Linked DNA regions of Rhodoligotrophos defluvii. The main gene of each other region encodes a partner of the protein of the gene in region 2 in a complex. Links are inferred from orthologs where the notes say so. Each region holds a gene or a part of one and is shown on either strand. Other genes may lie near its edges.

Region 1 (14,504 bases), on a different replicon or contig from region 2:
GCGCTTGCCGGGCATTCACCACCCCCGGTCCCCTGTTCCCACAGGAAGGCCCCCATCCGCGCATTTGTTTCCTTTTTGTTCTATGACATCCTGCTTCCTCACGCAATGCTTTTCCTGAACGGCATTTTGCGTCTGGGGAAAACTCACACAATCCGCCGTCGTCGGAAGAAACAGGTCGGCGTTTCTTTTGAATGACTTGCATTGTCCCTGCAGCCTGAACTCTCGCGACGCGGCGCCGTCTCCGAAAGGCCGCATTGCCAAAGCCAGGCCGGGCCACTACGTTCCAGCGGCGCAACGGTCGCAACATGCACCATTGACGTCCATCGGGAATTTTGTTCTTGTATTGTTCCAACCGCAATCCGGCGGGCGGAGCGCTGTCAGGGCGACAAGCACGGCCTGTCGTCGCCTTGTGGAAATGTCACACCCATGAGCAACGATCTTGGCCCCTCCTCTTCGCGTAAGGTCCTGTCCATCCAGGGCGCGCGGGAGCACAACCTCAAGAACATCTCGCTCGAGCTTCCGCGCGACAAGCTGATCGTGTTCACCGGGCTGTCGGGTTCCGGCAAGTCGTCCCTCGCTTTCGACACGATCTATGCGGAGGGCCAGCGTCGCTATGTGGAATCGCTGTCGGCCTATGCGCGACAGTTCCTCGAGATGATGCAGAAGCCCGATGTCGATCAGATCGACGGGCTCTCGCCCGCCATCTCCATCGAGCAGAAGACCACCTCGCGCAATCCACGCTCCACCGTCGGCACGGTGACCGAGATTTATGACTATATGCGGCTGCTGTTCGCGCGGGTTGGCATTGCCTATTCCCCCGCGACCGGGCTTCCCATCGAGAGCCAGACCATTTCTCAGATGGTCGACCGCATCCTGGAGATGCCGGAAGGCACACGGCTGTATCTGCTCGCCCCCGTTGTGCGCGGCCGCAAGGGCGAGTACAGGAAAGAGTTGGCGGAGCTGCAGAAGCAGGGTTTCCAGCGGGTCAAGATCGATGGCGAGTTCCATGAGATCGAAGATGCGCCCGCCTTGGACAAGAAGTTCAAGCACGATATCGACGTGGTGGTCGACCGAATCGTCGTGCGCCCGGACATTGCCGGCCGGCTGGCGGACAGCCTGCAGACCGCGCTCGGCCTCGCCGACGGCATCGCCATCGCCGAACATGCGGATGAAAGGGACGAACGGGGCAATCCGCGCCGGGTGACGTTCTCCGAGCGCTTCGCCTGCCCGGTGTCGGGCTTCACCATCGATGAGATCGAGCCGCGGCTCTTCTCCTTCAACAACCCGTATGGCGCCTGCCCGCGCTGCGACGGACTGGGAACGGAACTCAAGTTCGAGGGCGAGCTCGTCGTGCCGGACCCCAGCCTTTCCCTGCGCCGCGGCGCCGTGCTGCCATGGGCGAGAACCGGCAATACCTCCCCTTATTACGTGCAGACCCTCGAGGCCCTCGCCAAGCATTACGGCGTTAGCATGGACACGCCCTGGCAAGAGCTGCCGGAGAGCGTGCGCAATGTGATCCTCTACGGTTCGGCGCCGGAAGAAATCACCTTCGTCTATAATGACGGCGTGCGCAGCTACAAGACCCATAAGGTCTTCGAAGGGGTCGTCACCAATATCGAGCGCCGCTGGCACGAAACGGAATCATCCTGGGTGCGTGAGGAGCTCTCGCGCTTCCAATCGGATCACCCCTGCGAAGCGTGCGGGGGCTATCGCCTGAAGCCACAGGCGCTCGCGGTCAAGATCGCAGGCCTGCATATCGGCCAAGCCACGGAAAAATCCATTCGCGAGGCGCAGGCCTGGTTCGATTCGATCGAGGTCTCGTTCACGCCCAAGCAGCAGGAGATCGCCGGACGCATCCTCAAGGAGATCCGGGAGCGGCTGCGGTTCCTGGTGGACGTGGGTCTGGATTACCTCACGCTCTCGCGCAATTCCGGCACCCTTTCCGGCGGCGAGAGCCAGCGCATCAGGCTGGCGAGCCAGATCGGTTCCGGGCTCACCGGGGTGCTCTATGTGCTCGACGAGCCCTCGATCGGCCTGCATCAGCGCGATAATGCGCGGCTGCTCGACACGCTCAAGCGCCTGCGCGACCTGGGCAACACGGTAATCGTGGTCGAGCATGACGAGGATGCGATCCGCCTGGCCGACCATGTCGTGGATATCGGCCCGGGCGCGGGCGTGCATGGCGGCGAGATCGTGGCCCAGGGCACGCCCGAGCAGGTCATGGCCTCGCCCCATAGCCTCACCGGCCAATATCTCACCGGCATGATGCAGGTTCCCGTGCCGCGCCAGCGGCGCAAGCCGAGCAAGAACAGAATGCTCAAGGTGGTGGGCGCACGCTCGAACAACCTGAAGAATGTGAGCGCTGAAATCCCGCTCGGCCTCTTCACCTGCGTCACCGGCGTCTCGGGCTCCGGCAAGTCGACCTTCACCATCGACACGCTGTACCGCGCAGCCGCGCGCAAGCTGATGAGCAGCCGCGAGCAGCCGGGCGCCCACGACCGGATCGACGGGCTCGAACTGTTGGACAAGATCATCGATATCGACCAGTCGCCGATCGGCCGCACGCCCCGGTCAAATCCGGCCACCTATACCGGCGCCTTCACGCCGATCCGCGAATGGTTTGCCGGCCTGCCCGAGGCAAAGGCCCGCGGTTACCAGCCGGGGCGCTTCTCCTTCAATGTCAAGGGCGGGCGCTGCGAGGCCTGCCAGGGCGACGGTCTGATCAAGATCGAGATGCATTTCCTGCCGGACGTCTATGTCACCTGCGACGTCTGCCACGGGCACCGCTACAACCGCGAGACCCTGGAGGTGAAGTTCAAGGGCAAGTCCATCTCCGATGTGCTCGACATGACGGTGGCCGAGGCGAAGGAGTTCTTCAAGGCCGTGCCGGCCGTGCGCGAGAAGATGGAAACGCTCGACCGCGTCGGTCTTGGCTATATCAAGGTGGGACAGCAGGCCACCACCCTCTCCGGCGGCGAGGCGCAGCGCGTCAAGCTCGCCAAGGAGCTGTCGCGGCGTGCCACAGGCCGCACCTTGTACATTCTGGATGAACCGACCACCGGGCTGCATTTCCATGACGTGGCAAAGCTCCTGGAGGTGCTGCACGAGCTGGTGGAGCAGGGCAACAGCGTGGTGGTCATCGAGCATAATCTCGAGGTGATCAAGACCGCCGACTGGATCATCGATTTAGGTCCCGAGGGCGGCGACGGCGGCGGCGAGGTCGTGGCGGTCGGCACGCCCGAGCAGGTGGCCGCCAGCCCGCGCTCGCACACGGGCAGGTTCCTGAAGGAGGTTCTGCAGCGGCATCGGGCAAGCCGCAGGGCTGCGGCCGAATGACGAGGGCAGGCTCGCCGCGATGTCGGAACCCTGCCCGCGAAGGCTTGTTTCCCAGAGCAATCTCGCAAACTCAGGAGCAAGCCATGCATGACCTTTCAGGCAAGAAGATCGTCATCGTCGCCACCCATGGCTTCGAGCAGTCGGAGCTCGAAGTGCCGCGCGACCGCCTGCGGTCGGCCGGCGCCACGGTGCATGTGGCCTCGCCCGAGGCCGAGAAGATCAAGGGCTGGGATATGAAGGACTGGGGCCGGGAGGTTCCGGTCGATCTCACCGTTGACCAGGTCAAGGCCGACGACTACGACGCCATCGTCATACCCGGCGGCCAGATCAATCCGGATCTGCTGCGGATCAACGAACGAGTCCTGGCGCTGATCCGTGATTTCGACCGCCAGAAGAAGGTGATCGCGGCCGTGTGCCATGGCCCCTGGCTCTTGATCGAGACCGGCATCATCAAGAATCGCAAGGCCACCTCCTACAAGTCGATCAAGACCGACATGCTGAATGCCGGTGCCCAATGGGTCGACCAGCCTGTGGTTACGGACCAGGGCATTATCACCAGCCGCAACCCGGGAGATCTGGAGGCCTTCTCCAACAAGATCGCCGAGGAGATCCTCGAGGGGCGCCACATGCAGCGGCAGAGCGCCTCCTCGCAGGCAGCAGAGTGAGGCCTCGCTCCGGCCAGTCGGCCCCCGGCCAGCCGGGGACCGGCAAGCCGGTAAGGCTGAGGCGCGCGCGTGGCCGCCGCATGAGCAGCGCATGATCCCGAGCCGAAGGCTGGCGGGATGAGGTGGAAAGCACCTGTTCCCTTGACCGGCTTTCGGTTCGCAGAGATGACGCTTACACGCGCCCGAGCGGATCCGGGCCGAATCGGTTCGGCCCGGGGGTGCCTTCGAGCAGCCCGAGATTGATCAGTGCCCAAAGGAAACCGACCACGGGAATGAACAGCAGCAGCACCCACCAGCCGCTCTGGTCGCGGTCGTGGCAGCGCTTGATATGGATGCAGAGGGTCAAGAACAGGAGAACGAGATTGGTGAGATAGGCCAGCAGACCATCGGAGCCAAACAGCAGATAGCCGATGAACGACAGCACGAGCACGGCCAGCATGCCGAGCCACCACAAGGCCCGCCCGATCCGTCCCTGGTAATCGAGCAGCAGAAACTTCCAATCGATCGACGTCATATCCCCTCCGCCAGCGCCACCTTGGAATGCGATCCATTGGCGCTCACCTTCTATAGAACGCAGCGAGAAGCAGCTCGGCCTTTGCCTGGAAGCCTAAGCATTTTTCGAGCGAAGTGGATACCGGTTCGCGTGAAGAAAATGCGACCAAGCAAGACCTTGATCTGCGGTTCCGCGATTCGAAGAAAAGCGGAAATGCTCAAGAGCTTTTCGCCTGCTCACCTCTGCCCCTCGGCGGCAGGGAACAGCGCGACCCGGCTGAAGGTCAGCCCGACCTGCTGGCCGACCCGCAGATTGATCAAGGCCGCAGAGTCCGCTTCCACCACCGACGAGCCGTCGGCCAGCGCGATTTCCGCGCGCCGGAGTGCCCCGTGCCGGCGAATGGCGCGCACCACCCCCGGCAGGTCGCCCGGCGATCTCGGCCCCAGCAGGATGTCTTGCGGGCGCACGAAAACCGTATAGCGCCCGTCCCGGGGCACCTCGACCGGCAGCTTGATCGGCCGCTCATACAGCAGGGCGTCGCCCTTTTCCACCTGGACCACGAATCGGCTCGCCTCGCCGATGAACCCGGCGACGAAGGCGGTTGCGGGCTCGTCATAGATTTCGTCCGGCGTGCCCACCTGCTCGATGCGGCCATTGCTCATGACCACCACCCGATCGGCGAGTTCCAGAGCCTCGTCCTGATCGTGGGTCACGAACACCGTGGTATGGCCGGTCTGGTCATGCAGCTCGCGCAGCCACCGCCTGAGGTCCTTGCGCACCTTGGCATCCAGCGCCCCGAACGGCTCGTCCAGCAGCAGGATGCGCGGCTCGATGGCCAGCGCGCGGGCCAGCGCCACCCGCTGCCGCTGACCGCCCGAGAGCTGCGCCGGATAGCGCTTCTCAAACCCCTCGAGCTGAACAAGGCGGATGAGATTGAGCGCGCGCTCGCGAATGTCCCGCCGTGACGGACGCGTTCCCCCGGGCCTCACCTTGAGGCCGAAGGCGACGTTGTCCAGCACGGTCATATGGCGGAACAGCGCGTAATGCTGGAAGACGAAGCCCACATTGCGTTCCTGCACCGACAAGCGCAGCGCATCCTCGTCCCCGAAGAGAACGCGGCCGCCACTCGGCTCGTCGAGCCCGCCCAGAATGCGCAGCAGCGTGGTCTTGCCGGAACCGGACGGCCCTAGCAGGGCGATGAGCTCGCCCGGCCTGATCGCCAGGGAAACGTCGTGCAGGGCGGGCGTGTCGCCGAACGACTTGCGCACCCCCTCCACGGTCACGGCAATCGGCTGGCCCCACGCGCCGGCAGCCTTCGGCTTCGGCTGCGCGGTGGCTTCTGCCTCGAAGGCGGCAATGAACGGGTTCGCAATCGCATCAGCAGCCATAATGCCCATCCTCAGTGCCGCACCGTGCCCGCCAGCTCGGCAGCAAAGCGCCATTCCAGGAATGTTTTCACCACCAGCGTCACCAGCGCAAGCAAAGCCAGCAGCGAGGCCACCGCAAAGGCCGCCACAAAAGCATACTCGTTGTAAAGGATTTCCACATGCAGCGGCATGGTGTTCGTCTCGCCCCGGATATGGCCCGACACCACCGAAACCGCGCCGAACTCTCCCATCGCCCGCGCATTGCAGAGCAGCACGCCGTAGAGCAGGGCCCATTTTGCGTTGGGAATGGTGATGAACAGAAAGGTCTGCCAGCCCCGCGCGCCCAGGGATAGCGCGGCTTCCTCGTCCTGCTTGCCCTGGTCCTGCATCAGCGGGATCAGCTCGCGGGCAACGAACGGGAAAGTGACGAAGATCGTCGCCAGCACGATGCCCGGCACCGCGAAGATGATGGTGATCCCGTGCTCCTGCAGCCAGGGCCCGAGATAGCCATGGGCCCCGAACAGCAACACGTAGATCATGCCCGAAATCACGGGAGAGACCGAGAACGGCAGGTCGATCAGGGTGGTGAGCAGGCTCTTGCCCTTGAACTCGAACTTGGCGATGGCCCATGAGGCGGCAAGGCCGAAGACGAGATTGGCCGGCACCGCGATGGCGGCCACCAGCAGCGTCAGTCGGATGGCGGCCAGCGTGTCCGGCTCGGTGATCGCCTCCATATAGGCCGCAAGGCCCTGGCGCAGCGCCTCCGCGAACACCAGCACCAGCGGCGCCAGCAGAAACAGCACGAGGAAGGCCACGGCGATGGCGATGGCCAGCAACCTCACCCAGCGCGGTTCGTTGGTGACCCCGGTGCGCCGCGCAGGCGGCGCGGGCAGCGCCGCATCAACCGTGGCCATAGCGCCTCCGCCCATAAGCCTGAACCAGATTGAGCAACAGCAGCGTCCCGAAGGCGATCGCCAGCATGGCCGTGGCGATGGCCGTGGCCCCGGCATAGTCGAATTCCTCGAGCTTGATCGCGATCAGCAGCGGCGCGATTTCCGAGACATAGGGGATGTTGCCGGCAATGAAGATCACCGACCCATATTCGCCCACCGCGCGGGCAAAGGCCAAGGCGAAGCCGGTGAGCAGCGCCGGCAGCAGAGCCGGAAGCACCACGCGCGCGAGGGTCTGGTGGCGGCGGGCGCCCAGGGTTGCTGAAACCTCCTCCTGCTCGCGGTCGAACTCGGCGAGCACCGGCTGCAGCGTGCGCACCACGAACGGCAGCCCGACAAAAGTCAAGGCGATGATGATGCCCAGCGGCGTGTAGGCGACCTTGACGCCCAATGGCTCCAAGAACTGCCCCATCCAGCCCTTGGGCGAATAAAGCGCGGTCAGCGCGATGCCGGCCACGGCGGTCGGCAGCGCGAACGGAAGGTCGACGAAGGCATCGAACAGCCGCTGGCCCGGAAACCGGTAGCGCGTCAGCACCCAGGCGACCAGCAGGCCGAAAACCGCATTGACGCAAGCCGCAAGCAGCGAGGTGCCGAAGCTCACCTTGAGGGCGGCGAGGGTCCGCTCGTCCGTCACCAGGCTCCAGAACTGCGCCCAGCCCATGGAGGCCGTGCGCAGCACGAGCGCCGCCAGCGGCAGCAGGACGATGAGGCTCAGATAGGTCAAGGTGAAGCCGAGGGCGACGCCGAAGCCCGGAAGCACGCTTGGTTTCACCAGACCCAGTCGTCGCGCAGGCGTCATCGGCAAGATCCCCTACTTGCCCGGTCGGTAGAGCTGATCGAAAATGCCGCCGTCGCCGAAATGCTCATCTTGCATCTTGTCCCAGCCGCCGAAGCGCTCGCCGATGGTGAACAGCTTCACATCCGGGAACGGCTGCAGCAAGGCCGGATCGACCCCCTCCCTGTTAACCGGACGGTAATAGTGCCGTGCGGCGATGGTTTGGCCTTCCGGTGAATAGAGATAGCCGAGATAGGCCGTCGCCACCTCGGTGGTGCCCTTCCTCTCCGTATTGCCGGTGACGACCGCCACCGGCGGCTCCGCCAGAATGGACGTGGGCGGGGTGACGATTTCGAGCTCGCCCGATCCGAACTGCTTCAACGCCAGGAATGCCTCGTTTTCCCAGGCCAGCAGCACGTCGCCGATCCCGCGCTGCACGAAGGTGGTGGTCGCCCCGCGGGCACCGGTGTCGAGCACCGGCACATTCTTGAACAGCGCCGCGATGAACGCGCGCGCCTCTTGCTCGCTGCCATACTTGTCTTGGGCGAAGGCCCATGCCGCAAGATAGTTCCAGCGCGCGCCGCCCGACGTCTTCGGGTTCGGCGTGATCACCTGGACCCCTTCCCGGACGAGGTCATCCCAGTCCCCGATGTTTTTCGGATTGCCCTTGCGCACCAGGAACACGATGGTCGAGGTATAGGGCGCGCTGTTCGCCGGGAATTTCGATTGCCAGTCCTGCGGGATCTTGCCTGTTGCCTTGGCGATCGCGTCGATGTCGGCCGCCAGTGCCAATGTCACCACGTCCGCATCGATCCCGTCGATCACCGCGCGGGCCTGCTTGCCCGATCCGCCATGCGATACCCGCACCCGCAGCCTGTCGCCGGACTGCTCCTGCCAGTGCCTGGCGAAGGCTTCGTTGAAATCGCGATAAAGCTCCCGGGTGGGATCATAGGAAATATTCAAAAGACTGATGTCTTTGGCGCCGGCATGCGAGCCGAGCGCCATCAGCAGAATTGCCACTGCCCCCACAAACAGGCGCGAAGCGAGCGAACGGTAGGTCATGGGGTGACCCTCTTCGTAAATGCCGGGTTAATCTCGACTTATCCGCTAGACTTTGTCAATACTGTGCGAGCGGGTAGCGGCCGGATGGGCGCCGTCATCCACAATCAGCGGCCGGTCAGCTGGACAGGGCGGCGTCGGCGGCCTTCTCGTCTGAACGGGCCGGCACGCCCTCCCCCAGCACACCGAGGGCCTGCCAGGCGCGGGAATCAGAGACCGCATCCTGCAGGGTGAGCCGATCGAGAATATTGGTCGTCGCCTGATACACCTCGAAGAAGATGCGGCGGATCTCGCACGCCCCCTCATCGGGACAGTCCAGGCACCGGCGATAGGCGCGCTTGGACAGGCAGGGTAAGGGCGCCAGCGGCCCCTCGACCATCCTCAGGATGGAGCCGATGGTGATTTCGGACGGCGAGCGGATCAGGGCATAGCCGCCGCGCGGGCCACGGCGGCTGGCCACCAGCCCATTGTGCTTCAGGATCAGCAGGATCTGCTCGAGGAAGCGCTGAGGAATGCCGCGAGCCTCGGCAAGCTCGCCAATATTCACCACCACGCCCCGGCCCGCGCGGGCCAGAACGATCATCGCCTGCAAGGCGTATTTGGTTTTCTGCGAAATCATCACTTCAGGTTGAACCCGATGGGCTCACGGACGCCTCGGCCTGACCTTATCTCGCCGACGGATGCATGCAATGCCTCGCATGTCCGTCGCTGTATCCAATACTCCTTATTCGAATTCCATGATGACGTCACCCACTGCCAACGTCGCACCGGGCGCGGCATTGATCGCGGCCACCACCGCGTCGCGCTCGGCGCGCAGCACGTTCTGCATCTTCATGGCTTCGACCACGCAGACCGCCTGCCCCGCCTTGACCTTGTCGCCGACCGATACGTCGACCGAGATCATCAGGCCGGGCATTGGGCACAGCAGCATGCGCGAGGTATCCGGCGGCAGCTTCTCCGGCATCAGTTTGGCAAGCTCGGCTTCGCGGCCCGTATAGACATGCGCCACCACCTCCGCGCCCGCATGCGCGAGGCGGTACCCGTTCAGCACCCGGCGAACCTGCACCGTCATCGGCATGGCGTCCACGCTGCCGTGCCAGACGAGCGCACCAGGCCGCCAGTCGCCGGTGAGCTCGAGATCCGCCGCCCCATCCCGCGACCGCAGGAAAATCGTGTCGCCCTCCTCGTCATCCACGAGGAACGCGTGCCACTCATTGTCCAGCTTCACCACGCGCTGACGCGTGAAGGTGATGGGCTTGCCGCGCAGCTGCCCCGTGATCAGGCGCTTGCGCTCGTTCTCCACATGGTCGAGGAACGCGGCGACCGCCGCCAGACGCACGCGCGTGTCCTCGTCGAGCTCGGCGCCGTTGAACCCGTCGGGGAATTCCTCGGCGATGAACCCCGTGGTGAGCGCGCCCGCGTTCCAGCGCGGGTGTCGCATGATCGTCGACAGGAACGGGATGTTGTGCTGGATTCCGTCGATATAGAACGCATCGAGCGCGGTGGACATGTGCCGGGTAGCCTCATCTCGCGTCGGCGCCCAGGTGCACAGCTTGGCGATCATCGGATCATAGTAGATGGAAATCTCGCCGCCCTCGTACACGCCCGTGTCGTTGCGGATGATCAAGCCCTGGTCGTCCGTGCCCTGGACTGGCGGGCGATAGCGCACGAGCCGCCCGGTCGAGGGCAGGAAGTTCCGGTAAGGATCCTCCGCATAGATGCGGCTCTCGATCGCCCATCCGTTCAGCGTGATGTCGTCCTGCGTGAGGCTCAGCCGCTCGCCGGCCGCCACCCGGATCATCTGTTCCACGAGATCGATGCCGGTGACCAGCTCCGTCACCGGGTGCTCCACCTGCAGACGGGTGTTCATCTCGAGAAAATAGAAGTTCCTGTCCTGGTCGACGATGAACTCGACCGTGCCGGCGCTCTCGTAGTCCACCGCCTTGGCCAAGGCGACCGCCTGCTGGCCCATGGCCGCGCGGGTTGCCTCATCGAGAAAAGGGCTGGGCGCCTCCTCGATCACCTTCTGGTTACGGCGCTGGATCGAGCACTCGCGCTCGCCGAGATAAATGGCGTTGCCGTGCTTGTCGCCCAGCACCTGGATCTCGATATGGCGGGGATTGACCACGAATTTCTCGATGAACACCCGCTCGTCGCCGAAGCTCGACTTGGCTTCCGCGCGGGCAAGCTCGAAGCCCTCCTTCACCTCGTCCCGCGATTTGGCGATGCGCATGCCCTTGCCGCCGCCGCCGGCCGAGGCCTTGATCATGACGGGATAGCCGATCTCGTCGGCAATGCGGATCGCCTCGGCCGGCGTCTCGATCTCGCCAAGAAAGCCAGGTACGGTGTTCACGCCTGCCGCATCGGCGAAGCGCTTCGATTCGATCTTGTCGCCCATGGCCTCGATGGCCCGGACGTTGGGACCGATGAACACGATGCCGTTCTCGGCGAGCGCCTTGGCGAAGGCTGCATTCTCGGACAGGAAGCCGTAGCCGGGGTGAACAGCCTGGGCGCCCGTCGTCTTGCAGGCTTGGATGATGGCGTCGATGACCAGATAGGACTGGTTGGCCGGTGCCGGGCCGATGCGTACCGCTTCGTCGGCCTCGCGCACGTGCAGGGCCCGCGCGTCGGCATCGGAGTAGACGGCGACCGTGGCAATCCCCATCTTCTTGGCTGTGCGGATAACCCGGCACGCTATTTCGCCGCGATTTGCGATGAGAATCTTATCGAACATGGTGATCTGCCCATCCCGCCAATACGTGTCTCACGGGGCTTTTAGCGGGCTCGGCTGCTACCGTAAACTCCCGATCTGTCACTGCGAGGGTGAGGCATGACATTGCTCGACGTCGACGCACATCAGAAGCTGCTGGATGAGGAGCTGATCCAGGAAACCTCCGAATGGCTGATGGATCAGGCGCTCAAGGACCACGACATCCAGACCATCATCTCCGGCTGCTGCGAGCGGCTGGTCGCGGCCGGCATCCCGCTGTTGCGCTGCTATTTCGGCTTCTCGATGATCCATCCCCTCTACCGTGCTGTCGGCTATACCTGGATCCGCAGCTCCGGCATCACGGTGGACAAGTATCTCCACCAGCCGGACGGCGCACAGCCGGCGGGCTGGAAGATGAGCCCGTTCGGCCGGATGGTGCGCGACCAGGTGACCTGGATGCGCCGGGCGATCAGTGACGAGACCGTCGGCGAGTTCCCGGTGTTCCGCGATCTCCACGACCTTGGCGCCGTCGACTATTTCGCCTTCATGATCCCGTTCCAGGATGCGGCGGAAGAAGACATGCGCGGCATGGCCGGCTCCTGGTCCACTGACCGGCCGGGCGGCTTCCTCGACGATGAGATCCGGGCGTTGAAGAAGGTGCAGCGGCGGCTTGCGGTGGCCTGCAAGATGGCCGTGCGCACCAATCTCGCCACCATCGTGGTGAAGACCTATCTCGGCAGCCAGGCCGGGGACCGGGTGCTGTCCGGCCAGATCAAGCGGGGCGATGGCGAGACCATCCGCGCCGCCATCTGGTATGCCGACATGCGCGGTTCGACACGGCTGGCCGACCTGCTCTCGCGTCAGGACTACATCGAGACCCTGAACGAATATTTCGACCTGGTGGCGGGCGAGGTCATCGCTGCCGGCGGCGAGGTGCTCAGCTTCATCGGTGACGCGGTGCTGGCGATCTTCCCCGACCACGAGGATCCGGCAACCGGGTGCAAGGCGGCATTGCGCGCCGCCCTCGCCGCCCGGTCACGGCTCATGCAGAACAACGAGAAGCGCACGTCTCTCGGCCGCGCCCCGCTCGATTGCGTGATAGGCCTGCATCTCGGCGACGTCATGTTCGGTAATGTCGGAGTTCCCGACCGGCTGACCTTTTCCGTGTTCGGCGCGGCAGTCAACGAGGTCGCGCGGCTGGAGCAGCTGTGCAAGGCGCTGGGCGAGCCCATCCTGGCCAGCGAGGAGTTCCGCTGCTGCCTTGAAGGTTACTGGCGCGATGTCGGCGAGCACATGCTGCATGGCTTCACCAACGCCATTGGCGTCTTCGCACCCGATCCCCATGTCTGCGCCGCCGATCTCGGCCTGCCGCAACGGCCCCTTGCCTAGCGGCAGAATTGAGCTAAACAGGCGCGTTCCCGACCACAAGCGATAGACAGTTGAAACCTGATACGCACATTCCGACCGTGGGCATGGTGAGCCTCGGCTGCCCCAAGGCCCTCGTCGACAGCGAGCGCATTCTCACCCAGCTGCGCGCAGGCGGCTACGCGATCTCGCCCGATTACGACGGCGCCGACGTCGTCATCGTCAACACATGCGGCTTTCTCGACACTGCCAAGGAGGAGTCCTTGGCGGCGATTGGCGAGGCCATGGCCGAGAACGGCCGGGTCATCGTCACCGGCTGCATGGGTGTCGAGGCCGAACGCATCCGCGCCGTCCACCCCGACGTGCTGGCCATCACCGGCCCGCATCAGTACGAGGCGGTGGTGGCGGCCGTGCACCAAGCGGTCCCCCCGGTGCATGATCCCTTCCGCGATCTGGTCCCGCCCGAGGGCCTGCGCCTGACCCCGCGCCATTACGCCTATCTGAAGATCTCGGAGGGCTGCAACAACCGCTGCACCTTCTGCATCATCCCGGGCCTGCGCGGCGACCTGCGTTCGCGGCCCGCAGCCAACGTCATGCACGAGGCGGAGCGCCTGGTGCGTGCCGGCGTGAAGGAGCTGCTGGTCATTTCGCAGGACACCAGCGCCTACGGGCTCGACCTCAAATATGCGCCGAGCAAGTATCGCGGCCGCGAGATCGAGGCGCGCATCGTGCCCCTGGCCGCAGCCCTGGGCGAGCTCGGCGCCTGGGTGCGGCTGCACTATGTCTACCCCTACCCCCATGTGGACGGGCTGATCCCGCTCATGGCGGAAGGCAAGATCCTGCCCTATCTCGACATTCCGTTCCAGCACGCAAGCCCTCAGGTGCTGAAGGCCATGCGCCGTCCGGCCAATCAGGCCAAGGTGCTCGAGCGCCTCGCGCAATGGCGCGCCATCTGCCCCGACCTGTGCGTCCGTTCCACCTTCATCGTCGGCTTTCCCGGCGAGACCGAGGCGGACTTCGCCTTCCTGCTCGATTGGCTAAAGGAAGCCCGGCTCGAGCGCGTCGGCTGCTTCAAATACGAGGCGGTCGAGGGCGCCGCCGCCAATGCCCTGGCCGACCCGGTGCCGGAAGAGGTCAAGGCCGAGCGCTGGGCCCGCTTCATGGAAGTGCAGGCCGAGGTCAGCCGTGAAGTCCTGGCCAAGAAGGTCGGACGCGAGGTGGATGTCATCATCGACGAGGTGGATGACGAGATGGAAGAAGCCGTGGGGCGCAGCATCTGGGACGCGCCGGAGATCGATGGCAACGTCTTCCTGCCGAACCATCCAAATCTTAAGCCTGGCGAGATTTATCGCGCGCGGATCATCGACAGCGAGGAGTATGATCTCATCGCCGAGGTACCGGAAGACGCGTGAACCGGGATTTGTCAGTTTGGATGGCGTGCCATGAGGAAGATGTTGCTTGTTGTGGCGGTTCTGACGCTTGCGGGCGCAGGCACGCACGCATCGGCCCAGATGATGCTGGATGACCAGTTCGAGATCAAGACAGCCTGCGGCGAAGCCGTGCAGAGATATTGCCCGAGGGTGGATATGACCAGCATCAATCAGCTCTGGACATGTCTGTCGCCGCATTTCATGCAGATCAGCCCCTACTGCAAGGCGACCCTCCAGGCCCTGCAGATCCGCTAAGGCATTTCCAGCACCAAACGAGAACGCCCGCAATCCAGAAGATTGCGGGCGCTCCCTTCGGCGAGCGGCTTAAAGGGTTACTGGAGGTTCATGCTCCAG
Region 2 (15,166 bases):
GATCAGGTCGAAATTCTTGATCGGTCCCGACGCATTGCCGAAGCTTACCAGCAGGCCCCGCGGCCGGAGGGAGGCGAGCGAAGCCTCGAGGGTCGCCGCGCCCACCGAGTCGTAGACGACCGGCACGCCCTCCCCGTTGGTCAGTGCCCGCACCCGTTCTGCCACATTCTCCCTGGTATAGTCGATCGTGTGGTCGCAGCCGTGGGCCCGGGCGAGTGCCGCCTTCTCGGGCGAGCCCACCGTGCCGATCACGGTGGCCCCCAGCAGCTTCGCCCACTGGCAGGCAATCAGCCCCACCCCGCCCGCCGCTGCATGGAACAGGACGGTATCGCCAGGCTGAACCTTATAGGTCTCGTGCAGCAGGTAGCTGGCGGTCATCCCCTTCAGCATCATGGCCGCCGCAGTCTCGTCCGAGATTGCCTCCGGCAGCTTGACCACCCGGTTGGCCGGCATGTTGCGGATTTCGCTGTAGGCGCCGAGCGGTCCGGTGCCATAGGCCACCCGGTCGCCTCGCTTGAGTGAGCCAACCCCCTCGCCCACCGCCGTGACCACGCCCGCAGCCTCCATCCCCGGGATCAGCGGTAGCGGCGCGGGATAAAGCCCTGTGCGGTAGTAGACATCGATGAAATTGAGGCCGATGGCGGCGTGCTTGATCTGCACCTCGCCCTGGCCCGGAGGCGCAACCGTCACCTCCTCCAGCTTGAGCACTTCCGGTCCGCCGACCGCATGGATCCTGATCGCCTTCACCATCGCCCGACCTTCACCTTTACCAAGTCATGCCGAGCTTTTGCAGCACCACCCGCGTGACCGCCGCATCCGCCAGCGCGAGCCCGGGTGGCACATAGCCGATGCGCCTGTCGGCGCTCCAGGTCACCCGGCTCCGGCCCGCAACCGCCTCGGGCAAATCGCTGTCGAACGCCCTGGTGATCGTTACCATGCCCGATTGCACCAGCCCCGCCGTCTGCAAGGCGTCATCCGTTGTCAGCGCGTCGAATTTCGCCACGCCCTCGGGGATCCATGACTTGGCCAGATCAACCCCGATGGCCAGCCCCCCGGGCTTGATTTTCCCACCGTCCACGAAAGGCACGACCGCGATGTTCAGCGGAACCATGCTCACCACGATGTCGGCCTCGTAGACCGCGTCGGGCCGGTCGTTCACCACCGTAACGTCAAGGCCGCGCGCCGCCACTTCCTCTGCGTATTTGCGCGCCGAGGCCTCCGTGCGGCTCAGCGCGATGATGCGCTTGATCGGCCGCACCGCCAGAAGCGCGTCGAGATGGGTGCGCGCCTGCAGCCCGCAGCCGATCATGGCCACGCTTTCCGCCTTCGGATCCGCCCAGAAATCCGCGCCCAAGGCCGAAACGGCCGCGGTCCTGACCCCCGTGAGCCACGAGAAATCCAAGATCGCCAGCGTCTCCGCCGTCTTGGCATTGGTGGCGATGACCTGCGCATTGATATGCTTGCCGGCGGCGGTCGAGGCGACGGTGGAGGCGACCCATTTCACCACGGCGATGTCGTCGAGCACCCCAGGCATCGCGTGAAACAGCCCACCCTCCGCCGTGTGCAGGCCGATCTTGGCGACCACCGGGTCTGCCGCCTCCGCGCGGCGGGCGAAGGCCTGGCGTAGGGCATCCAGCACCTCCGGGTAGGTGAGGCCGATCGCCCGGATCTTTTCTTCAGTGAGATAGGGCGGCTCTTGGTTCATCGCTGACATCGCTCCGATTTGAGGTGAGCAGGCTTTCGCCGCAAATGAAGCCCCACGTGAGATTGGGGCCGATCGTGGTGCCCGCGCCGATGGAATGGGTGCCGATCGGGTTGGCCATGGCAAGTCCCGCCGCATAGAGCCCCGGGATGATGCTATGGTCCGGCCGCAGCACCTCGCCGCGTTGATTGGTGCGTGCGCCGCCCTTGGTGCCGATGATCGACCGGTTGATCGACACCGCATAGAACGGCGGCTGCTCGATGGTGCCGAAGGCGGCCTCCGTGCTGCCCGCCTTGTACTGCTCCCAGGAGCTTTCGCCGCGATGGAAGTCCTCGTCCCTGCCCTGCTGGCAGAAGCGGTTGAAGCGGGCGACCGTCTCCTTCAGCACATCCGCCGGAAGCCCGGCCTTGGCCGCCAACTCGTCCAGGCTCCGCGCCTTGATCAGGCATTTGGGATCCTTGCGCGCATACCAGATGAACGGCCACGAGCGGCCCAGGAACCGTTTGTCCCCGATCAGCCAGGCGGGCAGGTGCAGCGGCTCGCCGGTCTCGGGATCGCGCTGATCCAGCGCCTCGCCGATATTGTAGTCATACTCGCTGACAAAACGTCGGCCGTGGCGGCCCACGATGATGGCATGCGGCTCCGTCTGGAACGTCAGGGGAATGCCGTGCAGCCGTCCCTCGTAGCGGGTTGGCAGCGTCGGGTAGATGTTCGCCTGGTCCATCCGCTCGAGCAGCGCCCCCGCCTGCTGGGCCAGCAGCTGCCCGTCGCCCGTATTGGTGCGCGGGCTGGCGATGCGGTCGAGCGGGCCCGGGAAATGGCGGGTATAGAGTTCCTGGTTCCACTCGAAGCCGCCGGTTGCCAGCACCACCCCGCGCCGCGCCAGAAACCGCACCATGACGCCATCGCGCTCGGCCGCAACGCCGGTGATCCGGCCGTCCCCGTCGTCTTGCAGCAGGGCCGTGACGCGCGTCTCCGGCGAGAAGCGGCAGCCCTTGTCGAGGCAGCCCTTGATGAGGCCCGTCATCAGCGCATTGCCCTGCGCACGGCTGTCGGTCGCGAGCCGCCATAAGAGCTTCGGCCACAGCCGCAGCACCGCCCGCACCGGATAATGCCAGAGGTCGTCGTCATAGACCTCCTGGTAGGTGAAGAGATGCGGCAGGGTCGAGCGCCTGAGCCGCCGTGCATAGGGGCCGAGCAGGCGCCGGCTCAAGGGCAGCGGCGACAGCATGCGGCCGCGGGCCTTGCCGCCCGGGCGTTCGCAGAAAATGTCGGGTTCGTCCGTCAGCGCAAAGCGCAGCGGCGTCTCCTGCTCCACGAATTCCAGCACGCGCGGCGCATTCTGGGCGAAGGCCTGCCACAGCGCATCCTCCTTCGCCTGCCAACCCGGCGGCGAGGCATTGCGGATATAGGTCAGCGCCTCCTCCGGGCTGTCGTCGATACCCGCTGCCCGCGCGATATGGTTGGCGGGGATCCACGTGCCCGCGCCGGACATCGCCGAGGTGCCGCCCAGCTTTTCGCTCTTTTCCAGAATGACGACGGAAAGCCCGCCCGCCGCAGCGCGCAGCGCCGCCGAGAGCCCGGCAACGCCTGACCCGACCACCACCACGTCGTGAGTTTCCGCACTGCTGTTGCGAGCGGCCGCGTGCTGGTCCGGCTGAACCCCTGCAGTCATGGCGAGATCCGCGTGATTGAGAAGGAATGGCTTGTGAAGGGAAATCTAGGAAGTCTTGAATGGCCGTGTCCAGCAAATTTAGGACACGGGCTTGCGAGGGAACGATACTGAGCCCGTGCCACTGAGCCGAAGGGCTTCTCTAGTTGGAAATCGTCGCCGGAGTATGACTGGCATCCTGCCAAAGACGCTCGAGATCCGACGTCGATCTTTCGATGCAAATCCCGCGGATGCGATAGAAGATATCAATCATTACGCAATAATGGACAAATTTGATCGATGTCGAAAAATACTCATTCAAGATCGAGTATTACCATTTCATCCGGTATTACGTCGTGGAGGACGGAATTATGGCTGAAGTACCGATAATGGAAGAACTAGGCTCTCTCGAACGAGAGGTGGGTACGCTCAAATCATCGGAGATTTTCAAACCCTCGGAAGCTTTTGAAAGCGGACATAATGCATTCGGCGAGTCGTTCGGCGCCCAGTCGTCGTTCGGCGGCGCGTCGGACTTCAACCAAATACAAGAAGATTTCACAAGAAATTACCTTAACAATGAGTTTTATCCCAAGGTTGTCGACTCAATTTACAGGGGCGAACACAATAACTTTGAAAATTTCGATAATTTTCTCAACCACCACCTGACCCAAGGTCGCGAAGAAGGCGTAAACGGGCTCGCGTCGAAGCTTGCCGACCATCTAAACCTTTCCGGAAGCGAGCGAGACGCATTCCACCGGGACTTCCTTCAGCAAGCAGAGAACCATCCGGTCATTAGCGAGCAGAACTTTGACCAACTGCGCGATCAAATGTATCGGAAACTGGCGCATGATGGCCATCTTCCGACCATGCGCCAACCTCAGTACGAGCACACGAATTACGAGCACATGAATAGTAATCACGCCAACACGAGTGACCACGTCAATACGAGTGACCACGTCAATACGAGTGAGCACGTCAACACGAGTGATCACGTCAACGTTATATCGGCTCATGACCATGGTGGGAGCGGGTACAAAGCTGCGCTGATCACCACCGGTGCGGTCCTCGGCACCGGGGCTCTCCTAGGGGGGATCAGCGGTGCGCTTCACCACAACGAGCCCTCCAACGAACAAACGGACCACCAGCCACCTCATGTTGAGGCGCATGACTTTACGTATTTATGAGCATTGAAGCAGCTCGGATGAAACGCGTACCCGGATTGCGCGTTTTAAGGTCTTTTGTCGCCACTTAGCGGCTCGCGGCGCCGCCGGCCACGGAGCTTGCCGTTACCGCCTCAGCAGTACGTCCTTTGCCTGGTTGATCAGGGCGGCGAAGGCGTCCGACCCGCCCGCATCCGGGTGGAACTTCTTCATGAGCCGCCGGTGCGCGGCCCGGATCTCCCGCTCGCTGGCATTGTCGGAAACCTCCAGAATGCGGCAGGCTTCCGCCCGCGACATGGCGAAGCCGCGCCGCGGGTCGCCCGCGCCGTTGGCCCGCGCCGAAGCCCCGCCCGCCCCGTTGCGCCAGCCTGCATGCATGCGGTCGAGATAGGCATCGAGCAGGAGCCGGCTCTGGTCGGCAATGCCCTGTGCTTCGCTGCGCAGATCGAGCAGCTCGGCCAGGCTCATGGAGGAAAGCCTGCGCCCCGCATGGCGCCCCATCAGCACCGAGCCGTCCATGGTGCCGGTATCGTGGTCGAGCTCCATGTCGAGAAGCGTGGTGCGCACGCCGGACCGCTGCCCTGCGGAGCGCCCGCCGGCGCGGGAGAAGCCGCCCGGCGCGCCGATATTCATCTCCCGCCCCAGCAGGCCCAAGCCGAAGGCCATCAGCGGCGCGCCGAGAGCCATGCCGCCGCGCAGCGACATGATCAGCCCGACCAGTGCGATGGCTGCACCGCCGCCCAACCGGGTCATCTTGGCCAGGCGCTTCGGGTCCGCCTTCACGGACTTGCGCAGCAGCCAATAGGCCAGCAGGAGAGCCAGGGCGACGAGGAGGAACGCTTGCATGTCCCTAACAGCCTAGCCCAACTGTTCCAGGAGCAGCGTGGCTGTCCGGTTGCCTCTGCCATAATCCGCAAGCGCCTGGCGGCCGCCGGCCGCATAGACCGCGACCGCCGAGAGAAGCGCCCGCAGTTGGCCCGCCGCATTCAGGTCGAAGCGGCAGTAAGCGCCTTTGGTCAGCCGGGCAATTTCCCGGAAAGCCGCCTCGGCGCGCGGCTCATGGCCCTCCTGGAACATGAACATGGGCACGCCCAGCAGCCCGATCTCGCCGGCCCGGGCACAGAGAAGGTCTACGTCCTCCTCCATGCAGTCGCCCACATAGACCGCCGCATGCACCTTCGCGCGCTCGGTTTCGGTCTTGATGTGCTGGAGCACCTTGCGGATCTGGGTATAGCCGCCGCGGCAGGCGATGCCGGCCATCAGCTTGGCCAGGGCTTGCGGGTCGGACACCCAGCGGCTGGCCATGCACTCGTTGAACCCGCGGAAATAGACGAGCTGCACGTCGAGCCCGCCGATCCGCGCCGTCTCCTCGAACATCTGGCCCTGAATGGCGAGCGCACGGTCCCAAGTGGGTTGCCGGCTCATGGTCGCATCCATGGCGAACACCAGCCGGCCACGGCCGCCGTCCGTGCGCAGCGGAACAGCTTGCGCCTTGGCCAGGAAGGCGCTCACCTCCCGGTCCGTCGATGTCACCTCATGGCTGTGCGGCGTCGTGACAGGCGCACGCGTTTTCAACCCCACCTCCCAAGCTCAGGCAACCTTTTATACTGCAAGATGGGGCAGGCAAGCCTGCGGAACAATCCTACAAGCCTCATATTGCGCTTCAACCGCGCACCGACACCCCTTACGCGCGACGTATTGCCCGCCGAGATCTACAGCCAGTCACTGTTGCCATGCCGGGATGCCCCGCTTACCTGCCGTGGCGTAGATGCCATGCAAATCAGCTTCGGGAGGCCCCGACATGAGGATCGCCACAGCAATACTGGCGGCGCTGGCGCTGGCCGGCTGCAAAGAGACAGCCAATGTGAACGCTTCCCGTGCGCATTCCGCCCACGCGACGGAAGACGCGCCGTTTTTCGTCGGCCGCTGGGCTGCGGAGGAGGCAATGTGCGGCAACGCCGCCTGGCAATTCACCGAGAGCAGCATCTCTACGCCGGGCCACGTAGTCTGCAAGTTCAATCAGGTCGACAATGTCGGTGGCGTTTACCAGATCGACGCGACCTGCACCGCCGAGGGCCCTCCCGCCCGATACCAGCTGAAGATCTCCTACGCGCAGTCGGCGGGCGCATTGCTGGTCGAGGGAGGACCGTTTCAGCCGATCGGCTTGGTCGCCTGCCGATAAGCTGAACGGCAGCGTCAGGCCGCCTTGGGCTTGGCCTCCTCCACGATCTGCACCAGCCGCTTGAGGATCGCGCGCACGCCCTTCAGCCGGTCCTCCGCTTCGTCCATGTCGCGCTTGAACACCAGCTTCTGGTCCGGCCTGAGCTTCACATTGTGGCCCTGCTCGTTGATATAGGCCACAAGCCCTGCGGGATTGGCGAACTCGCCATTGCGGAACGAGACCACCACCCCCTTCGGGCCGGCGTCCACGCTCGCCACATTGGCCGCCCGGCACAAGAGCTTGATCGCCACCACCTGCAGGAGGTGGTTGACCTCCTGCGGCAGCGGCCCGAAGCGGTCGCGCATTTCCGCGCCCAAACCCTGCACCTCCTGCTCGGTGTCGAGGTCCGCCAGCCGGCGGTAGAGGCTAAGCCTGAGGTCGAGGTCCGGCACATAGCTGTCCGGGATCAGCACGGCGGTGCCGATATTGATCTGCGGCGACCAGCGGTCCTCGGTCTCGACCTCCAGATCGCCCGACCTGAGGCTTGCCACCGCCTCTTCCAGCATCTGCTGGTAGAGCTCGAAGCCAACCTCCTTGATATGGCCGGACTGCTCCTCGCCCAGGAGATTGCCGGCGCCGCGGATGTCGAGGTCGTGGCTGGCCAGCGTGAAGCCCGCACCCAAGGTGTCGAGGGACTGCAGCACCTTCAGCCGCCGTTCGGCCCCTGCGCTCAAGGGCTTGCCCACCGGCACCGTGAGCAGTGCGTAGGCCCGCTGCTTCGAGCGCCCGACGCGGCCGCGGATCTGATAGAGCTGGGCCAGCCCGAACATGTCGGCCCGATGCACGATCAGCGTATTGGCGGTTGGAATATCGAGACCGGATTCGACGATCGTGGTCGACAGGAGCACATCGAACTTGCGGTCGTAGAAGGCCGACATCACGTCTTCGAGCTCGGTTGCCGCCATCTGCCCATGGGCGGTAGCGAAGGTCACCTCGGGCACATGCTCGCGCAGGAACTCCGCCATCTCGCTCAGATCGGACACCCGCGGGCACACGAAGAAGCTCTGCCCGCCGCGATAATGCTCGCGCAGCAGGGCTTCCCGGATGGTCACGGGATCGAAGGGCGACACGAAGGTCCGCACCGCCAGCCGGTCCAGCGGCGGCGTGGTGATGAGCGACAAATCCCGCACGCCGGTCATGGCCAGCTGCAGCGTGCGCGGAATAGGCGTGGCGGTCAGGGTGAGCACATGCACATTCGCCCGCAGCTCCTTCAGCCGTTCCTTGTGCTTCACGCCGAAATGTTGCTCCTCGTCCACGATCAACAGGCCGAGGTCGCGGAACACCACGTCCTTGGCGAGAATGGCATGGGTGCCGATGATCACGTCGATCTGGCCCTCGGCGAGCCCCTTCTTGATCTCGTTCACGTCCTTGCGGGCGACCAGCCGGGAGGCCTGCGCGACGCGCATGGGAAAGCCGCGGAAGCGCTCGATGAACGTGGCATAGTGCTGGCGCGCCAGAAGCGTGGTCGGCACCACCACCGCTACCTGGCGTCCACTCATCGCCGCCACGAAGGCCGCGCGCAGCGCGATCTCCGTCTTGCCGAAGCCCACGTCCCCGCAAATCAGCCGGTCCATGGGCCGGCCGCTCTGCAAATCCTCCAGCACCGCTTGGATCGCATCCAGCTGCTCTTCCGTCTCCTCATAGGGGAAGCGCGCGCAGAACTCGTCATAGACCCCCTCCGGCGGCACCATGATCTCGCCTTTGCGCAACAGGCGCGCCGCCGCGGTCTTGATCAGCTGGTCGGCGATCTCCTTGACCCGCTGTTTGAGCTTGGCCTTGCGGGCCTGCCAGGCGTGGCCGCCCAGCTTGTCGAGTTGAACCCCCGCCTCTTCCGAACCATAGCGCGAGATGAGCTCGATATTCTCCACCGGCAGGAACAGTCGGTCGCCGCCCGCATAGGTGAGGAACAGGCAGTCATGGGGTGCACCCTGCACCTCGATGGTCTTGAGCCCCTCGAACCGGCCGATGCCATGGTCCACATGCACCACGAGATCGCCGGGCGCGAGGCTCGCCACCTCCGTCAGCACGTCGCTGGCCTTGCGCTTCTTGCGCGCCCGGCGGATCAGCCGATCCCCCAGGATGTCCTGCTCGCCGATGATGGCGAGATCCCGCGTCTCGAAGCCATGTTCGAGCGCCAGCACCACGACGTTGAGGATCGAGGGGTCCCGCCCGGTGACCTCGGTCCAGGTATCGGCGCCGACCACCGGCGCCATCTCGTGCTCGCGCAGGATGGCGATCAGCCGCTCCCGTGAGCCCTCGCTCCAGGCCGAGATCAGCACCCGCTTGCCTGCCCGGCGCAGGTCGCCCACATGCGCCTTCACCGCGTGGAAGACGTTCTGCTCCTGCTGCGCGCGCTCTGCAGCGAAGCTGCGCCCCTGGCGCCCATGCAGGGAGATGATGCGGGCGCCCTGCCCTTCCGGCTGCTCGAACGGCGTGAAGGCCAGCTGCGGCTGTACGCCCAGCAGGTCCAGCCATTCGCCCTCGGTCACGTAGAGCGCCGAGGGCGGCAGCGGCTTATAGGGGGCCGCGCCAAAGGTCTGCTGCTCCAGCGCGTGGCGTCGTGCCTCGTAGAAATCATCGATCAGCTCGCGCCGGGCCTTCACCGCCTCGTCCAGCTGGTGGTCCAGGCCGACCGCTGCCCAATCCGCGTAATCGAAAATGGTGGCGAGCCGCTCATAGAACAGCGGCAGCCAGTGCTCCATGCCCTGATAGCGCTGCCCGGCGCTTATGGCCTCATACAGGGGATCGTTGGCGGTCTGCCCCCCGAAGGCGGCGACATAGCGGGTGCGGAACCGCGCGATGGTGGTCTCCATCAGCAGCACTTCGGAAGCGGGCTCCAGCACGATCTCCTTGAGCTGGCCGATCGAACGCTGGCTCTGCGCATCGAAGGAGCGGATCGACTCCAGCGTGTCGCCGAACAGGTCGAGCCGCAGCGGATGCTCCATGCCCGGCGGGAAGATGTCGATGATGCCGCCGCGGATGGCATATTCCCCCGGTTCCATGGCGGTGCCGGTGCGGCTGAAGCCGTTCTGGGTCAGGAAGTTCTGCAGCGCCGGGATGTCGATCATGTGCCCGGGCGCGGCGCGGAATGAGGCGTTGGCCAAGGTCTGCGGCTGCGGCACCCGTTGCAGCGCCGCATTGACCGTCGAGAGCACGACTATCGGACCGGCATCCAGCCCCTTGCCCAGCTTCACCAGGGCGGCGATCCGCTCGGCGATGATGCCGGCGCTGGGCGACACGCGGTCATAAGGCAGGCAGTCCCACGCGGGGATGCGGATCACCTCAACGTCGGGCGCGAAGAACGAGAGCTGGTCGGCAATCTCCGCCATCCGCTGGTCGTCGCGGGCAAGATGCAGCACCGGCCGGGCCTTGCCCGCCTGCGCCGCCTCGCGGGCGAGCTGGCCCAGGGTGAGCGCGTCCAGCCCCTCGGGCGCGCCGGCCAGCAGTGTCCGCCCGGACTGGGCCAAGAGCGGGGAAAGATCGACAGGCGCGTTCATCTGGTAAGACCGGCAGCAGTATAGTCGGCAATCTTGAGCCGCTTTTCGAGCAGCGCCCGTGTCAGCGGCGTATCATATTCGGGCGGCACCGGCTTTCGCCCCAAAATCCAGTCCAGCAGAACGTTGTCCGGCAATTCCGCCAGGATCTCCACCTCGTCCAGCTCGGCTGCGGAGAATCGGTCGATAGTCTCGGCAACGAAGCCGCCGAAGATGAGGTCCACTTCCTTCATGCCGCGATGGGCACAACGCCAGGCCAGCCGCCGCCGGCGAACGGCATCTTCCATCTCATCCGTCATGATCTCGCTCGCCGCATCAAAACCCGATATGGCTGGACTGGCCCGCACCCCGGCTTCATATGCGGTGTGTACCCGGAGATGCAATATGCAATGGCGCGAACTTCTGCGGCTTCCGTTGCGAGCCAATGCCGGCTACCACGGTGCCCATGCGTCCCTCTGAGCTCAACCCGCTGTTTGCCTCAGCCCTTTCCCTGCCCGGCATCGGCGCCAAGCTGGAGCGCGTGCTGGCCAAGCTGGTGCGCGGCACCGGAACGGATCGCGGCGGCAGCCGGGCACCGTTGCGGGTGCTCGACCTCATCTGGCACCTCCCCACCGGGCTCATCGACCGCAGCCTCAGGCCCAAGCTCGCCGGATTGCCGCGCTCGGGCATCGTGACCGTCGATGTGGTGATAGGCCGCCACCGGCCCAGCGGCAACCGCCGCGCGCCTTATCGGGTCGAATGCCATGACGATACGGGATCGCTGTCCCTCGTCTTCTTCCATGCCCATGCGGACTATCTCAGGCGGATGCTGCCGGAGGGCGAGCGCCGCCTGATCAGCGGCCGCATCGAGTGGTTCAGCGGCAGCCCGCAGATCGCCCATCCCGACTATATCCTGACCGCCGAGGAAATGGCGGCGCTGCCCCTGCTGGAGCCGGTCTATCCCTTGACTGCGGGACTGGCCCCCAAGGTGCTGCGCAAGGCGATCACGAGCGCCCTGGACACCCTGCCACACTTGCCGGAATGGCAGGACCCGGCGCTGCTCGCCCAAAGGCGCTGGCCGAGCTTCACATCCGCGCTCCGTGCCGTGCACGAGCCCGCGCGGCCAGAAGAGTTGCAGGCCGACAGCCCCGCCCGAGCCAGGCTCGCCTATGACGAGCTGCTCGCCAACCAGCTCGCCCTGAGCCTGGTGCGCCGCCAGCTCAAGCGCGCCAAGGGCCGCGTGACCGCGGGCGACGGCCGCATCCGCGACAGGATCATGGCAGCCCTGCCCTACAGCCTCACCGGTGCGCAGCGCATGGCGCTGGCCGAAATCGCGGGCGACATGGGAAGCGGCGATCGCATGCTGCGCCTGCTGCAAGGCGATGTCGGCTCGGGCAAGACCGTCGTGGCCTTGCTCGCGCTTGCCGCGGCGGCGGAAGCGGGCCTGCAGGGCGCGCTCGTGGCGCCGACCGAGATCCTCGCCCGCCAGCATCTTGAGACCATAGAGCCATTGGCCCAGGCAGCGGGCCTGAGGATCGCCGTCCTCACCGGGCGCGAGTCCGCCAGCACGCGCAAGCCCCTGCTCGAAGCCATGGCCATGGGTGCGGTCGATCTCGTGGTGGGCACCCATGCCTTGTTCCAGGACGATGTGGTCTTCCGCGACCTCGGCCTGGTCGTCATCGACGAGCAACACCGTTTCGGCGTCCACCAGCGCCTGGCGCTGCAGGCCAAGGCCGGTGGCAAGGCCGACATGCTGGTGATGAGCGCAACGCCTATCCCGCGCACCTTGTCGCTCACCCTCTATGGCGACATGGACATATCCCGCCTGACGGAGAAGCCGGCAGGGCGGCAGCCGATCGATACCCGTGTCACCTCGATCGAGCGCATGGACGAGGTGATCGAGGGCTTGCGCCGCGCCTTCAGTAATGGCGCCCGCGCCTACTGGGTGTGCCCGCTGGTCGAGGAAGCAGAAGACGGCGCCGATGACCGCGCCGCGGCGGAGGCAAGATACCGCGCGCTCGAACAGGCCTTTCCCGGCCGGGTCGGCCTGCTGCACGGCCGCATGAAAGCTGCGGAGAAAGACATGGTCATGGCCCGTTTCAAGGCCGGGGAATTGTCGCTACTGGTGGCCACCACCGTGATCGAGGTGGGCGTGAACGTGCCCGAGGCCACCATCATGGTGGTGGAGAATGCCGAGCGTTTCGGCCTTGCCCAGCTGCATCAGCTGCGCGGCCGGGTGGGCCGCGGCGCTGGCCACTCCACCTGTCTTCTGCTCTACCAGCCGCCGCTCAGCGGCACCGCTTCGGCGCGCCTCAAGATCATGCGGCAGACGGAAGACGGCTTCCTCATTGCCGAGGAGGACCTGCGACTGCGTGGCGCGGGCGAGGTGCTGGGTACGCGCCAGTCCGGCCTGCCGAGCTTCCGGGTGGCCGATATCGAGCAGCAGGGCGAGCTCCTCGCCATCGCGCGCAAGGATGCCGCACTCGTCCTGGAGAAGGACCCGGATCTGACCACATCCCGCGGCCAGGCCTTGCGCATGCTGCTCTACCTGTTCGAGCGCGACGAGGCGGTGCGCCTGCTCCGCGCCGGTTAGCGCATTTCGAGCGAAATGGCGACCGGTTCGCGTGAAGGACAGGCTTGCTCGCTTCAAAAATTGAAGTCACTCTGGCAGGCATTGTCCCCTCAGGCCTGGAGAAGCCGATGACCGCCCCCGCCTCGCCCGCCCAAGACAGGTCGCACCCGCTTTATCTCGAGGATTTCGCCGTGGGCGACCGCATCCGCGCCGGCCGGTTCACCATTGCGCCGGCGCTGGCCCACGACTTCGCCGCCCTGTATGACCCGCAGCCCATGCATCTCGACGAGACGGCGGCCCGCGCCTCTCTGTTCGGCGAGCTGGTCGGCAGTGGCTGGCAGACGCTCGCGGTCACCATGCGCCTCATGGTCGATGCGCGTCTGCTCGGCACCACACCGATCATCGGCGCTGAGTTTCGCGAGCTGCGCTTCCACCGGCCGATGCGGCCCGGCGACACGTTGACGGCTGAAGCCGAGGTGCTGGCGGCCCGCGGCTCGCGCAGCAAGCCGGAGCTCGGCTTTCTCGACCTACGGGTGAGGACGTTCAATCAGGATGGTGCGGAACTTCTGACCCAGACCTGGACGCTGGTCGTGCCCAGCCGCTCGGCCGCGTCTACTCCGCCTTCGTGACGAAGCAGGAAAGCCCGCGGGATTTCAGCGAGCGGCAGGCCTTGTCGGCCTCGTTGCGGGTATCGAAACCCGCCACCCGCAAACGGTAGAACACGCCCTTGGCGCCGAGATCCGCACGGATCACCACCGGCTGGAAATCGTTGAGGTCGTCATGCTTGGCGGAGAGCTTCTTCCATACGCCCCAGGCGCTGTCTTCGCTCTGCGCCGAGGACAGCTGAATAAGCCAGCCGGTCGGCGCCGCAGCAGCAACCGCCTGCGCCCCCTTGCTCTGGTCGATCACCGGCGAGGACGGCACCGCATCGCTGGCGACAAGGCCTGCCTCGGCACTGGCCACCTTCACCGGCTGAGCCGTGCCACCATCCGAGGTGGTCGCTACCAGCCGAGCGCTGGTGTGCGCGTCCGTACCCATCGCCTGCTTCCTCGCACGCGGGCCCGTATCGTCCAGCAGGTGGGCGGGCGGAACCGCCGCCTTGGGCATGGCCTTGCTGTCGCCGCCCGCATCCGCCTGCCCCTCTACGCTTGCCCCGACGGAGCCGGTGACGGCGGGCGTCGAGAGGGTCGCCACCCGCTGCGATGCGCTCGAGATCGCCGGTTGCCCCTGGCCGGCAACCGACGCCGGCATGGAACCGCCAAGCGCGGCGAGCTTGTCGCGCGCCTCGGCGAAATCGGGCTTCGTCATCAGGGCGCGGGCAAGCTCATTCTTGGCGTCATCCGGCCGGCCCAGCTCCTCGAACACCATGGCCCTGGCGAAATAGGCGAGATGCGGCCGGTCGAACGCGCTCTCGATGGCCTTGTGGAAATCCGATAGGGCATAGTAGGGCTTCTGGTGCTCGCGCATCACCAAGCCGCGGCTCATATAGGCTTCGGCGAACTCCGGGTTGAGGAACAGCGCGGCGGTGAAGTCCTCCACCGCCAATCCCGGCTGGTTGAGCTTGCGATAGGCAAGGCCGCGGTTATAGAGCGCGATGGACCGCTTGCGCGCATCCAGCACGTCGGCCTTGAGCGCGTTGCTGTAGTCCTCGGCGGCTTTCGCATGCAGGCCCTGCCGCTGGTAGGCAAGCCCGCGGTTGAGCTCGGCACGGACCTTGTCCGCCTTGGGCACGCCCGGCGTGCCGATGATCGCGGTATACTGCTCGATCGCCTGCCTCAGATCGCCCTTGCGCAGGGCTTCGCTTGCGGCGCTCGCCAGTTTCGCGACCGGATCATTCGCAGACGCGGGGTCCACTGCAGCCGGCCCCGCCAAAGCGAGGACCAGCCCAATCAAAATCGTGCTCTGACGCAACCACGCTACCATGCTCATGGGCGCATGATCGCATGGCACGGTTAATGAAACATTGAATCAAATCGATTGCGCGCGTGCGTCAGACGAAATCTACCACAGTATGGTGAAGTGCTTGCGTCTGCTCGTGATCGGTCCCGAAATGAACGGGGCTCCAGGTGTCCCTGTCATGAAGGTGATCAGGGCCGCTCTCCGGTTCGACCCAGCCATTCGGAAAGACCTTGAGCATCTTATGGGTGAGATTGCCGTTTCTGTGATGTGCAGCAAAAACTATTCGGTCTGGAACCTCGTATGCCTTGTTATATTCCAGCTGTGGCGGAAGAGCGAGGTGGTTGCCGACCGATCCGTCTTCAAACACTCTTGCATTCCCGGTTTCAGCAAGGAGAAACCGCGGCATTTGTGAAGGGTTATGGTGTCTCAGAAACCTGGAAAAATCGGCGACGAATCCCGAAGGCAGATCATTCGGATGGGTCTGTGGG

The links.
Region 1: the proteins of mfd (region 2) and uvrA are in contact, whole or in part, in a crystal structure (PDB 4DFC), measured with the Escherichia coli proteins. The link is inferred for Rhodoligotrophos defluvii from one-to-one orthologs.

What each region holds. Positions count from the first base shown.
Region 1 is NZ_SZZM01000002.1:4,040-18,543, forward strand. The notes cover bases 94-3,536. They hold uvrA (excinuclease ABC subunit UvrA), read left to right. Parts: upstream 94-426; coding sequence 427-3,336; downstream 3,337-3,536. Other genes in these bases: E4P09_RS09150 (type 1 glutamine amidotransferase domain-containing protein), read left to right, coding at 3,420-3,536. In the rest of the region: more of E4P09_RS09150, read left to right, coding at 3,537-4,001; E4P09_RS09155 (DUF805 domain-containing protein), read right to left, coding at 4,174-4,515; E4P09_RS09160 (sulfate/molybdate ABC transporter ATP-binding protein), read right to left, coding at 4,731-5,783; sulfate ABC transporter permease subunit CysW, read right to left, coding at 5,894-6,775; sulfate ABC transporter permease subunit CysT, read right to left, coding at 6,762-7,610; E4P09_RS09175 (sulfate ABC transporter substrate-binding protein), read right to left, coding at 7,623-8,648; E4P09_RS09180 (RrF2 family transcriptional regulator), read right to left, coding at 8,764-9,264; E4P09_RS09185 (acetyl-CoA carboxylase biotin carboxylase subunit), read right to left, coding at 9,370-11,379; E4P09_RS09190 (adenylate/guanylate cyclase domain-containing protein), read left to right, coding at 11,476-12,744; 30S ribosomal protein S12 methylthiotransferase RimO, read left to right, coding at 12,828-14,132; E4P09_RS09200 (hypothetical protein), read left to right, coding at 14,163-14,405; E4P09_RS09205 (CsbD family protein), read right to left, coding at 14,483-14,504. UniProt on the Escherichia coli protein: The UvrABC repair system catalyzes the recognition and processing of DNA lesions. UvrA is an ATPase and a DNA-binding protein. A damage recognition complex composed of 2 UvrA and 2 UvrB subunits scans DNA for abnormalities.
Region 2 is NZ_SZZM01000003.1:455,678-470,843, forward strand. What follows is about bases 6,510-10,614. They hold mfd (transcription-repair coupling factor), read right to left. Parts: upstream 10,232-10,614; coding sequence 6,710-10,231; downstream 6,510-6,709. Other genes in these bases: E4P09_RS16455 (hypothetical protein), read left to right, coding at 6,510-6,695; E4P09_RS16465 (FAD assembly factor SdhE), read right to left, coding at 10,228-10,527. Also shown: E4P09_RS16425 (quinone oxidoreductase family protein), read right to left, coding at 1-750; E4P09_RS16430 (NAD(P)-binding domain-containing protein), read right to left, coding at 767-1,705; E4P09_RS16435 (FAD-dependent oxidoreductase), read right to left, coding at 1,677-3,377; E4P09_RS16440 (hypothetical protein), read left to right, coding at 3,647-4,537; E4P09_RS16445 (DnaJ domain-containing protein), read right to left, coding at 4,640-5,359; E4P09_RS16450 (vWA domain-containing protein), read right to left, coding at 5,372-6,094; more of E4P09_RS16455, read left to right, coding at 6,315-6,509; ATP-dependent DNA helicase RecG, read left to right, coding at 10,674-12,800; E4P09_RS16475 (MaoC family dehydratase), read left to right, coding at 12,908-13,408; E4P09_RS16480 (SPOR domain-containing protein), read right to left, coding at 13,392-14,633; E4P09_RS16485 (hypothetical protein), read right to left, coding at 14,770-15,166. UniProt on the Escherichia coli protein: Couples transcription and DNA repair by recognizing RNA polymerase (RNAP) stalled at DNA lesions. Mediates ATP-dependent release of RNAP and its truncated transcript from the DNA, and recruitment of nucleotide excision repair machinery to the damaged site.